2 regions of the Psychrobacillus sp. NPDC093200 genome follow, and region 1 is predicted to be linked to the other one. Evidence: predicted binding sites of a transcription regulator. Region 1 holds the regulator's gene; the other holds the start of a gene.
What was found. The regulator CtsR, encoded in region 1, represses protease genes until heat stress. The targets are predictions, from matches to a motif close to ATGGTCAATAAAGGTCAAACA.
Positions count from the first base shown of each region.

Region 2: a site for CtsR is predicted at 1,949-1,969, ahead of clpP (ATP-dependent Clp endopeptidase proteolytic subunit ClpP). Genes of this name have one in related genera too.

Region 1 covers NZ_JBNNVC010000005.1:60,943-65,454, reverse strand. The annotation lists gene rsgA (ribosome small subunit-dependent GTPase A) at 1-736, shown strand, start outside; gene ACQKNZ_RS17130 (GNAT family N-acetyltransferase) at 748-1,206, shown strand; gene ACQKNZ_RS17125 (CtsR family transcriptional regulator) at 1,373-1,846, shown strand; gene ACQKNZ_RS17120 (UvrB/UvrC motif-containing protein) at 1,862-2,404, shown strand; gene ACQKNZ_RS17115 (protein arginine kinase) at 2,394-3,491, shown strand; gene ACQKNZ_RS17110 (ATP-dependent Clp protease ATP-binding subunit) at 3,488-4,512, shown strand, end outside.
Region 2 covers NZ_JBNNVC010000003.1:169,556-174,067, forward strand. The annotation lists gene ACQKNZ_RS14335 (TPM domain-containing protein) at 1-576, opposite strand, end outside; gene ACQKNZ_RS14340 (catalase family peroxidase) at 775-1,716, shown strand; tRNA gene ACQKNZ_RS14345 (tRNA-Arg) at 1,815-1,886, opposite strand; gene clpP (ATP-dependent Clp endopeptidase proteolytic subunit ClpP) at 2,062-2,658, shown strand; gene ACQKNZ_RS14355 (hypothetical protein) at 2,716-3,000, shown strand; gene ACQKNZ_RS14360 (HPr family phosphocarrier protein) at 3,412-3,669, opposite strand; gene whiA (DNA-binding protein WhiA) at 3,689-4,512, opposite strand, start outside.

The DNA.
Region 1 (4,512 bases):
TGTAGATTATGTGTTTTTAGTGATGTCACTCAACCAAGACTTCAATGTTAGAAGGTTAGAGCGTTACTTACTCGCAGCTTGGGATTCGGGGGCGACACCAGTAGTTGTTCTAACGAAAAAAGATGCTTGTGAGCAATTGGATTATTATATCAATGAAGTCGAATCTATTGCATTTGGCGTCGAAATCTTTGCTGTTTCTAGTGTTACAGGAGAAGGAATAGAAGACTTGGCCGCTCTTCTTGGCGAAGGGAAGACAGGTGCATTACTTGGCTCTTCAGGTGTAGGTAAATCCTCCTTGATAAATGCTCTATCAGGAGAAGAAGTGATGGCGGTTAGTGACATTCGAGAGGATGATAGTAAGGGGCGTCACACAACAACTCATAGAGAGCTTTCTTTGTTACCTGGAGGAGGGCTATTGATAGATACACCAGGGATGAGAGAATTTCAGCTATGGGATTCAAGCGAGGGGATTAGCAACAGCTTCCAAGATATAGAAGAGCTTGCAATGCAGTGTCGATTTAGAGACTGTCAGCATAAAAAAGAGCCTGGCTGTACGATTCAGGAGGCTATTCGTTCTGGTGTGCTAAAAGAGGATCGTTATAGGAGCTATGTAAAATTATTACGTGAACTAGCCCATATGGAACGTAAAAACGACTTGGCTGCACAAAAAACAGAGCGAGATAAATGGAAGCAATTATCTAAAGCCCAAAAAAACAATAAAAAAAGAAAAGTTTAAAGAGGTACTCAATGATTTTATTACTTGATCATCACAATCAATCTGTAGCAGAAGAAATGCTTGAAGTACAGCTTCCGGCTTATCGAAAGGAAGCGGAGATTATCGGTTTTGATGGCATTCCGCAGCTTAAGGAAACTACAGAGGATATTAAAGCTTCTAAAGAAATTTATATAGGAAAGTATGAAAAGGAACAACTGCTTGGTTTTATTTCATATGAAATTAATGGAGATGAAATGGATATCTGTAGGCTAATTGTCCACCCTAATCATTTCAGGAAGGGAATAGCTACTGAGCTGTTAAAATACGTATTGGACCTCGCTCCTGATAGTGTAAGTGTTATAGTAACTACTGGTGCAAAAAATAAACCGGCGCTTACTTTGTACGAAAGACACAACTTTTCCAAAATAAAGGACATTGAAGTAGAGCCTAATTTTTTTATTACACAACTCAAATACAATTCACAAATATAAGAATATAAGTTTCCATTTTGATACAACCTAAAACTACTGACAATAAATGTTGGTAGTTTTTTTGTTGTTTTTATGTTAGGCATATCAATTGCACATACAAAAATTTCGCTATATAATATAGTCAAATATAGTCAAAGTCAGTTTTAATGAGAAGAGGTGAGAGAAGATGAGAAATATATCTGACATTATTGAAGGTTATTTGAAGTCAATTATCGAAGAAGAAAGTAGAGGGCAGATTGAAATAAAGAGAAGTGAAATCGCTGAAAAATTTCACTGTGTCCCCTCGCAAATAAATTATGTTATAAACACTCGATTTACACAGGACCGTGGTTATTTGGTGGAAAGTAAGCGAGGTGGTGGTGGGTATATTCGAATCCTCCGCGTTCGGGCCCATACAAAAGCTGAATTGATTGAGCATATAATACAAAGTCTGGAAGCCGGGGCGTCTGAGTCCGCGACAGAAGATATTGTATTTAGATTATTGGATGAAGAAGTGATAACTAAGCGAGAAGCAAAAATTATTTTAGCAGCCTTAGCCAGAACGACTTTAGCCATCCCACTGCCTGCAAGAGACGATCTAAGAGCACGAATACTTTGTGCGATGCTATTAACGTTAAAATATGAAAAAAGTGAAAAATGAACGGGGTGTTGAAAAGTGATTTGTGAAAATTGTAAGCAAAGACCGGCCAAAGTGACGGTTACACAGGTGCATAACGGAGAACACTTTGAACGACATTATTGTGAGGTTTGTGCAAATAGCCTACACCCGTTTTATGTTGAATATAAACAAGACCCATTATCTCTCCATCAGCTTCTATCTAATTGGTTTAACCACGCGGATCAGCAGATGGTTCAACAAAAACAACAGAAAACACTTGAATGTAATGAATGTGGCTGGTCTATTGAGAGGTTCTTAGAGGAAGGTAAGTTTGGATGCGCTTCTTGTTATGAAAGCTTTCGTCCTCATTTACCCCAAGTTTTAAAACGTCTGCATAATGGCAATACGACACATATTGGAAAAGCACCAGGGGTACTTGGTGAAAAAATAGCTTTAAAGAAAAGAATTGAAGCAATACGTACACAAATGAAGGATGCTGTCGAGCATGAACAATTTGAGGATGCCGCTAAGCTGAGAGATGAAGTAAAAGAACTAGAAAAACAGCTTGTCGAAGGAGGTGGCGACCACTATGTCGGTTGATAACTTTTTAGATAATTCCAGATCTAGTTGGATGGAAGGGGAAGGAGAGCATTCTGACATTGTGATGAGCACAAGGATCCGATTGGCTAGAAATCTGAATGGATTTCGCTTCCCTCTTGCATTTACAGAGGACGAAGCGCATAAAATTGACCAATCTGTTTCAGCCACTTTGTTGGATGCTGCTGATGAAGCATTGCAAATGAAATTTTCCTCCATTCAGATAAAAGATGTATCTGAGCTCGGACGCCAAGTGTTAGTAGAAAAGCATTTGATCAGTCCCAAATTGGCAAATTCTCCGAATACAGGCTCCGTCCTTTTATCGGAGGATGAATCTGTTAGTCTCATGGTAAATGAAGAGGACCATATTAGGATTCAGTGCCTTTTTCCAGGCCTCCAAATTGAAGAGGCTTATAAACGGGCAGATAATATAGATAGCTTATTGGAAAAAGAATTACCTTACGCATTCGATGAACAGTTTGGATATTTAACAAGTTGCCCTACTAATACGGGCACTGGACTTAGGGCATCAGTTATGATGCATTTACCTGCATTAACGAAAACAAAACAAATGAATCGAATAGTAACCATTATTTCTCGACTTGGAATGGTAGTAAGAGGGATATATGGAGAGGGTAGTGAAGCGCTCGGCAATGTTTATCAGGTATCAAATCAAACGACACTTGGTAAGACTGAGGAGGATATACTTGCTGATCTTCAAAGCATTACGGAACAAATTATTCAAAAAGAAAGAGAAGCACGAGATGCACTATTAAAGCATTCTCCCAATACACTAGAGGATCGTCTTTATCGTTCGTTAGGAACCTTATCCTATGCTCGTCTTATGACAACGGAGGAGGCAGCAAGATGCCTATCCGATGTACGCTTAGGGATAGATATTGGACTTATTCAAGATGTGGATATGTCTATCTTAAATGAATGTATGGTTTTTATGCAGCCAGGATTTTTACAAAAGTATGCTGGTACAACTTTAAATGCTTCGGAGCGTGATATGTTTCGAGCTAAGCTGTTAAGGGAACGTTTGCAAAAAGGAGAAAAAGAGAAAACAAAAGGAGAGGAACCTGCATGATGTTTAATCGATTTACGCAAAGATCGCAAAAAGTTTTACAATTAGCTCAAGAAGAGGCTATTCGCTTAAAGCACGAATCTATAGGAACAGAACATATATTACTTGGACTTATTCGAGAGGGCAGTGGTATTGCGGCAAAAGCTTTAGAAGCAATTGAAGTAGATCCAAAAGTAATAGAAGCAGGTATTGAGGAGCTAGTTGGAACTGGGGCAGAGGAAGTCGGCCCTATTGTTCACTATACGCCTCGCGCTAAGAAAGTGATTGAACTTTCAGTGGATGAGTCTAGAAAGCTTGGTCATTCTTATATTGGAACAGAGCATTTACTTCTCGCGTTAATCCGTGAAGGAGAAGGTGTAGCTGCAAGAGTGTTAAACAATGCAGGTGTAAGCTTAAACAAAGCGCGCCAGCAGGTACTTCAATTATTAGGAAGCTCCGATCAATCTCATAGTAATAGCAATTCCAATGGGGTCGCTCCAGCTAGCACGCCTACGTTAGACGGGTTAGCAAGGGATTTAACTCAAATTGCAAGAGAAGGTACGCTAGATCCAGTCATCGGCCGTAGCAAGGAAATTACACGCGTTATAGAAATTTTGGCTCGTCGTACGAAAAACAATCCAGTTCTTATAGGAGAACCAGGTGTTGGTAAAACTGCAATTGCAGAAGGTCTTGCTCAACAAATTGTACAAAATGAGGTACCGGAAATATTAAGAGATAAACGTGTTATGACTTTAGACATGGGTACGGTTGTTGCTGGTACTAAATATCGTGGAGAATTCGAAGACCGCTTGAAAAAAGTAATGGATGAAATTCGCCAAGCAGGGAATGTCATTCTATTCATCGACGAACTTCATACATTAATTGGTGCTGGTGGAGCAGAAGGTGCGATCGATGCCTCTAATATTTTGAAGCCTGCTCTAGCTCGTGGAGAGATTCAATGTATCGGTGCAACTACTTTAGATGAGTATCGCAAATATATTGAAAAAGATGCTGCACTGGAACGTCGCTTCCAGCCGATTCAAGT
Region 2 (4,512 bases), on a different contig from region 1:
AGACAACCGATTAGTATTGCTAGTTGTATAAACTTGTGGTTGTATAGTTTCCTCTTTCAAACCATATTCTCCTATTACTTCATTGTATAAAGCCTGGTATGTGTAGAGAACTGCCTCGTCGATAAAGCCTTGATTCAAATAAGGCATAGTATATTGATCAATTATACGGTCTACTTTTTCGTACGATATCGCTTCCTCTAAATCGCGATCTACTGTTATTTCAACTGTCGGCCCTCCTTGATTGATAGGATTTGCCTCAATCAAAATAACAATTCCATTTTTCTTTCTAACACTTCCTATTTTATTTTCACGTATGACCTCCATGTTGAATTGTTCTGCTGACTGATCACCTATATTATCGATAATCATGACAACCATTTGAGCAGTGGTTCCTTGTTTCAATCTGCTTCCTAATCGCTCTATTTCTAGATTAGTTTCATCAGCTAGATAACCTTCTAAATCTACTAAATAGGAATCTCTCGGAACATTAGGAATGTTAGATGCGGCTCCTGTCGTTACCGGTAATAATAGAGAAACAAATATTATACTAACTAGCAGGTGTATGGATTTTTTCATTAGCAACTCTCTCACCCCCTCCCTTTTATCTTTTCTAAGTTTCTATTATTACTTTATTCCGAATATGCGAATCTAATTCATTAATTATAAAAACTATCTTTAGAAGTTTCCCCGAAAGCTTTCTTCCCGTTTTGTGGGTTTAATATAGGAAAAGAGTGGTAATGATGAATAGACTGCAATAAAAAAGGAGGTAAAAACATGGAACAATTACATAAAGAGGATTTAACTCCAAAGGAAGCGGTGGATGCACTCGAACAAATTCAAGGAAAATTTCCTGGAGCAAGAAGAGCCCATGCAAAGGGAGATATGTATGAAGCGGTATTTCATCCGAATGGCAATGCGGTACCTTACACTGTAGCGCCTCACCTTCATAGAGAAGCTGTCTCCGCAACCATCCGTTTTTCCAATAGCCCGCCTAACCCTGCTTCGATAGATTATCTTACCCCGGCAAAAGGACTGGCTGTTCAATTTCAGCTAGCAGATGGCAGTATCACCAATTTAGTGAGTGCTACTGTGCCTATGTTTGTCACTAGCAGCCCTAGAGAATTTATAGATATGATTGAAATATTCACTGATGAAAAAACAGGAATCAAAACTATTGATAGAGGTCTTGCCATGGTAGAGCTGCTCTCTAAAAAATATCCACATAGCAAAAACGTAATACAAATCATTAAAGAGCAGGCAAAACAGCCGCCAATAAGTTACGCAGAGCTCCATTATTATCCTATACATGCCTTCTATTTCGTCAATAAAGACGGTGTTCGTCAGGCGATTAAATATGAATGGGTTCCTGTTAAAGAAACAAAGGACCCTGCTTTGACAAGTAAATCTCTTTCAGCTAATTATTTGACCGAGGAACTAGATAACAGATTAAACCAGGCGCCAGTCGAGTTTGATCTCTTTATCCGCTTAGCGGAGGATGGAGATAATCCAAACGATGCTACAGATATGTGGCCAGAGGAAAGAAGAAAAGTGAATATTGGTCGTTTGGAAATCAAAAATAAAATACATCCTAAGGAAGACATTGTTTTTGATCCAACGATTGTACCGGAGGGCATAGAGCTAACAGATGATCCTATACTACACTTTCGTAGTGGCGCATATGCTGAATCATATGAAAGGAGAAGTAAAAATGAGTAAGGAAAATGCAGGGCACTAAAGCTCGACAAAGCATATACTTTCATATCTTGTAAATAAAAAAACACTCGAAGAATTCGAGTGTTTCTAAATGTTATGGACGCCCCTGGAGGGAATCGAACCCCCATCTCAAGAACCGGAATCTTACGTCATATCCATTAAACTACAGGGGCAAGCGACCTTTCTATTATACAAATGGAATAGGAATAATTCAAGTCAACATTTCTAAGCTTAATATTTGACCTTCCTTGACCATTCCATGTATGATAAAGTTACAACTGAGGTAGAATTTCTCAGTACACAAATAAAAATAAAAAATATAACCACCTTTGAAGGAGGCAATCCAGGATGAATTTAATTCCTACAGTTATTGAACAAACAAATCGCGGTGAGCGTGCCTATGACATCTATTCAAGATTGTTAAAAGACCGCATCATCATGCTTGGTAGTGCGATTGATGACAACGTGTCAAACTCTATTGTTGCTCAGCTTTTATTCCTAGAAGCGGAAGATCCAGAAAAGGATATCTCCATCTACATCAATAGCCCAGGCGGAAGTATCACTGCTGGTATGGCTATCTACGATACAATGCAATTCATCAAACCAGACGTACAAACTATTTGTATCGGTATGGCAGCATCAATGGGTGCTTTCTTACTTACTGCTGGAACAAAAGGCAAGCGCTATGCACTTCCAAACGCAGAGGTAATGATTCACCAACCACTTGGTGGAGCTCAAGGGCAAGCAACAGAAATCGAGATTGCTGCTAAACGCATCTTGTTCTTACGCGATAAATTAAACCATATTATGTCTGAGCGCACTGGTCAGCCACTTGAAGTAGTTTCAAGAGACACAGACCGCGATAACTTCATGACAGCAGAACGTGCAAAAGAATATGGTCTAATCGATCATATCATCGCACGCAGCGAAATGAAAAAAGACTAATAATGCCATGAAATCCAAGCGAGCTCCTGTTCGCTTGGATTTTTTTGTAACTTAGTAATGAAAGGTTGTGTAACTATTCTATATCAAATAACTTCTTTATTAATCATTCTATTTTTAGTCATCTATACCTTCAGCCTACAAAGAAAAATTAGAAAATTAGAAGAACAGCAGGACCTTCATTTTACCGGTGACGAGGATTTAGAAAAACAAATTCTAGAGATGAATAATAACGGCAGTAGCCTAGTGGAAATGGTCAAATTCGTTCGAAATGAAACAAATTTAGGGCTAGTTCCTGCAAAAAAATACGTAGATAAGATCATTAACAACGATTTTTCTTCCTAGTATGAGCGTGTTCGTTTCTTCGAACACGTTTTTTTTATAGATAAAGCAATCTATTTTTTCAACTCCCGACTATTGCCTAAAAATTTTAAATGAAATTATAATCACTTCATAAAAGAGTTTACTTTATATTCTCTTAAAATTGAATAGTGAAGCATGACGGAAATTAGATATCTTATTTTTCCCCATACGACTTTCTCTTTCCTACACAACCTATGATTGTAGCGGCAGGCGGCGACTCTAGTGGGATCAGTGAGGCAGATAAGACATCACAACCGCGCGCGTAAGCGACGGGTGATGGCTTATCGCACCCCCCTTGGAAAGCGACCGCCTATAGCGGAAATCTACCAAAAATTAATATTAAAAAAGCTGCCATACAATCCATACTGGATCATACAACAGCCTTACGATTAATTATTCTGCTTTAGAAATGAATTTAGCTAGTGATTCTACTGCTTCTGCTTCGTCAGAGCCCTCAGCACTTAAAGTGATGGTAGCACCCTTGCTTATCGCTAAGCTCATGATACCCATGATACTTTTAGCGTTTACTTTTTTATCGTCTTTTTCTAAAAACACATCTGCAATATAACGATTAGCTTCTTGTACAAATAATGCTGCTTGTCTTGCTTGAAGTCCTGATTGTAATTTTACCTCGACCTGTTGTTCCGCCATAATCCTTAGCCCCATTTCTTTAAATTGATTCGCCTCTTCTTAATGCATCTGCTATTTCATCCAATTTGCGCAAACGATGGTTGACACCAGATTTACTTACGTTTCCAGTGGACACCATGTCTCCTAGTTCCTTTAGTGTAACATCCTGATACTCCACTCGCAGACGAGCTATTTCTCGTAGCTTCTCTGGCAATTGGTCTAAGCCGATTGCGTTATCGATAAAGCGGATGTTCTCCACTTGTCGGATGGCTGCGCTGATGGTTTTGTTTAAATTGGCAGTTTCACAATTGACTAAACGATTGACACTGTTGCGCATATCTCGGATGATTCGCACATCCTCAAATTTCAAGAGGGCACGATGAGCTCCAGCAATGCTTAAAAAGTCAGATATTTTTTCTGCTTCCTTTAAATATGCCACAAAACCTTTTTTACGTTCAATTGTTTTTGCATTTAATTCATAATAATTCATTAAATCGACTAATGCGTCGCTATGTGTTTTATATAATGAGTATACTTCTAAGTGGTAAGATGAAGTTTCGGGATTGTTTACAGAGCCACCTGCTAAAAAAGCACCTCGTAAGTATGCTCGTTTACAGCAATTCTTTTTGACAAGCTCTGGGGAGATGGAGTATTCGAATTGAAAACCTTCCTTCAAAATCATTAAATCCTCTAGTAAGCTTTTTGCCCCTTCTCTGACACGACAAATATACACATTATTCTTTTTTAATCTCATTTTTTTGCGGACGAGCAATTCCACATCTAACTTATACATTGATTTGATAAGAGTATACAGTCTTCTGGCAATTGCCGCATTCTCTGTTTGAACATCCAGGCTTAGCATTT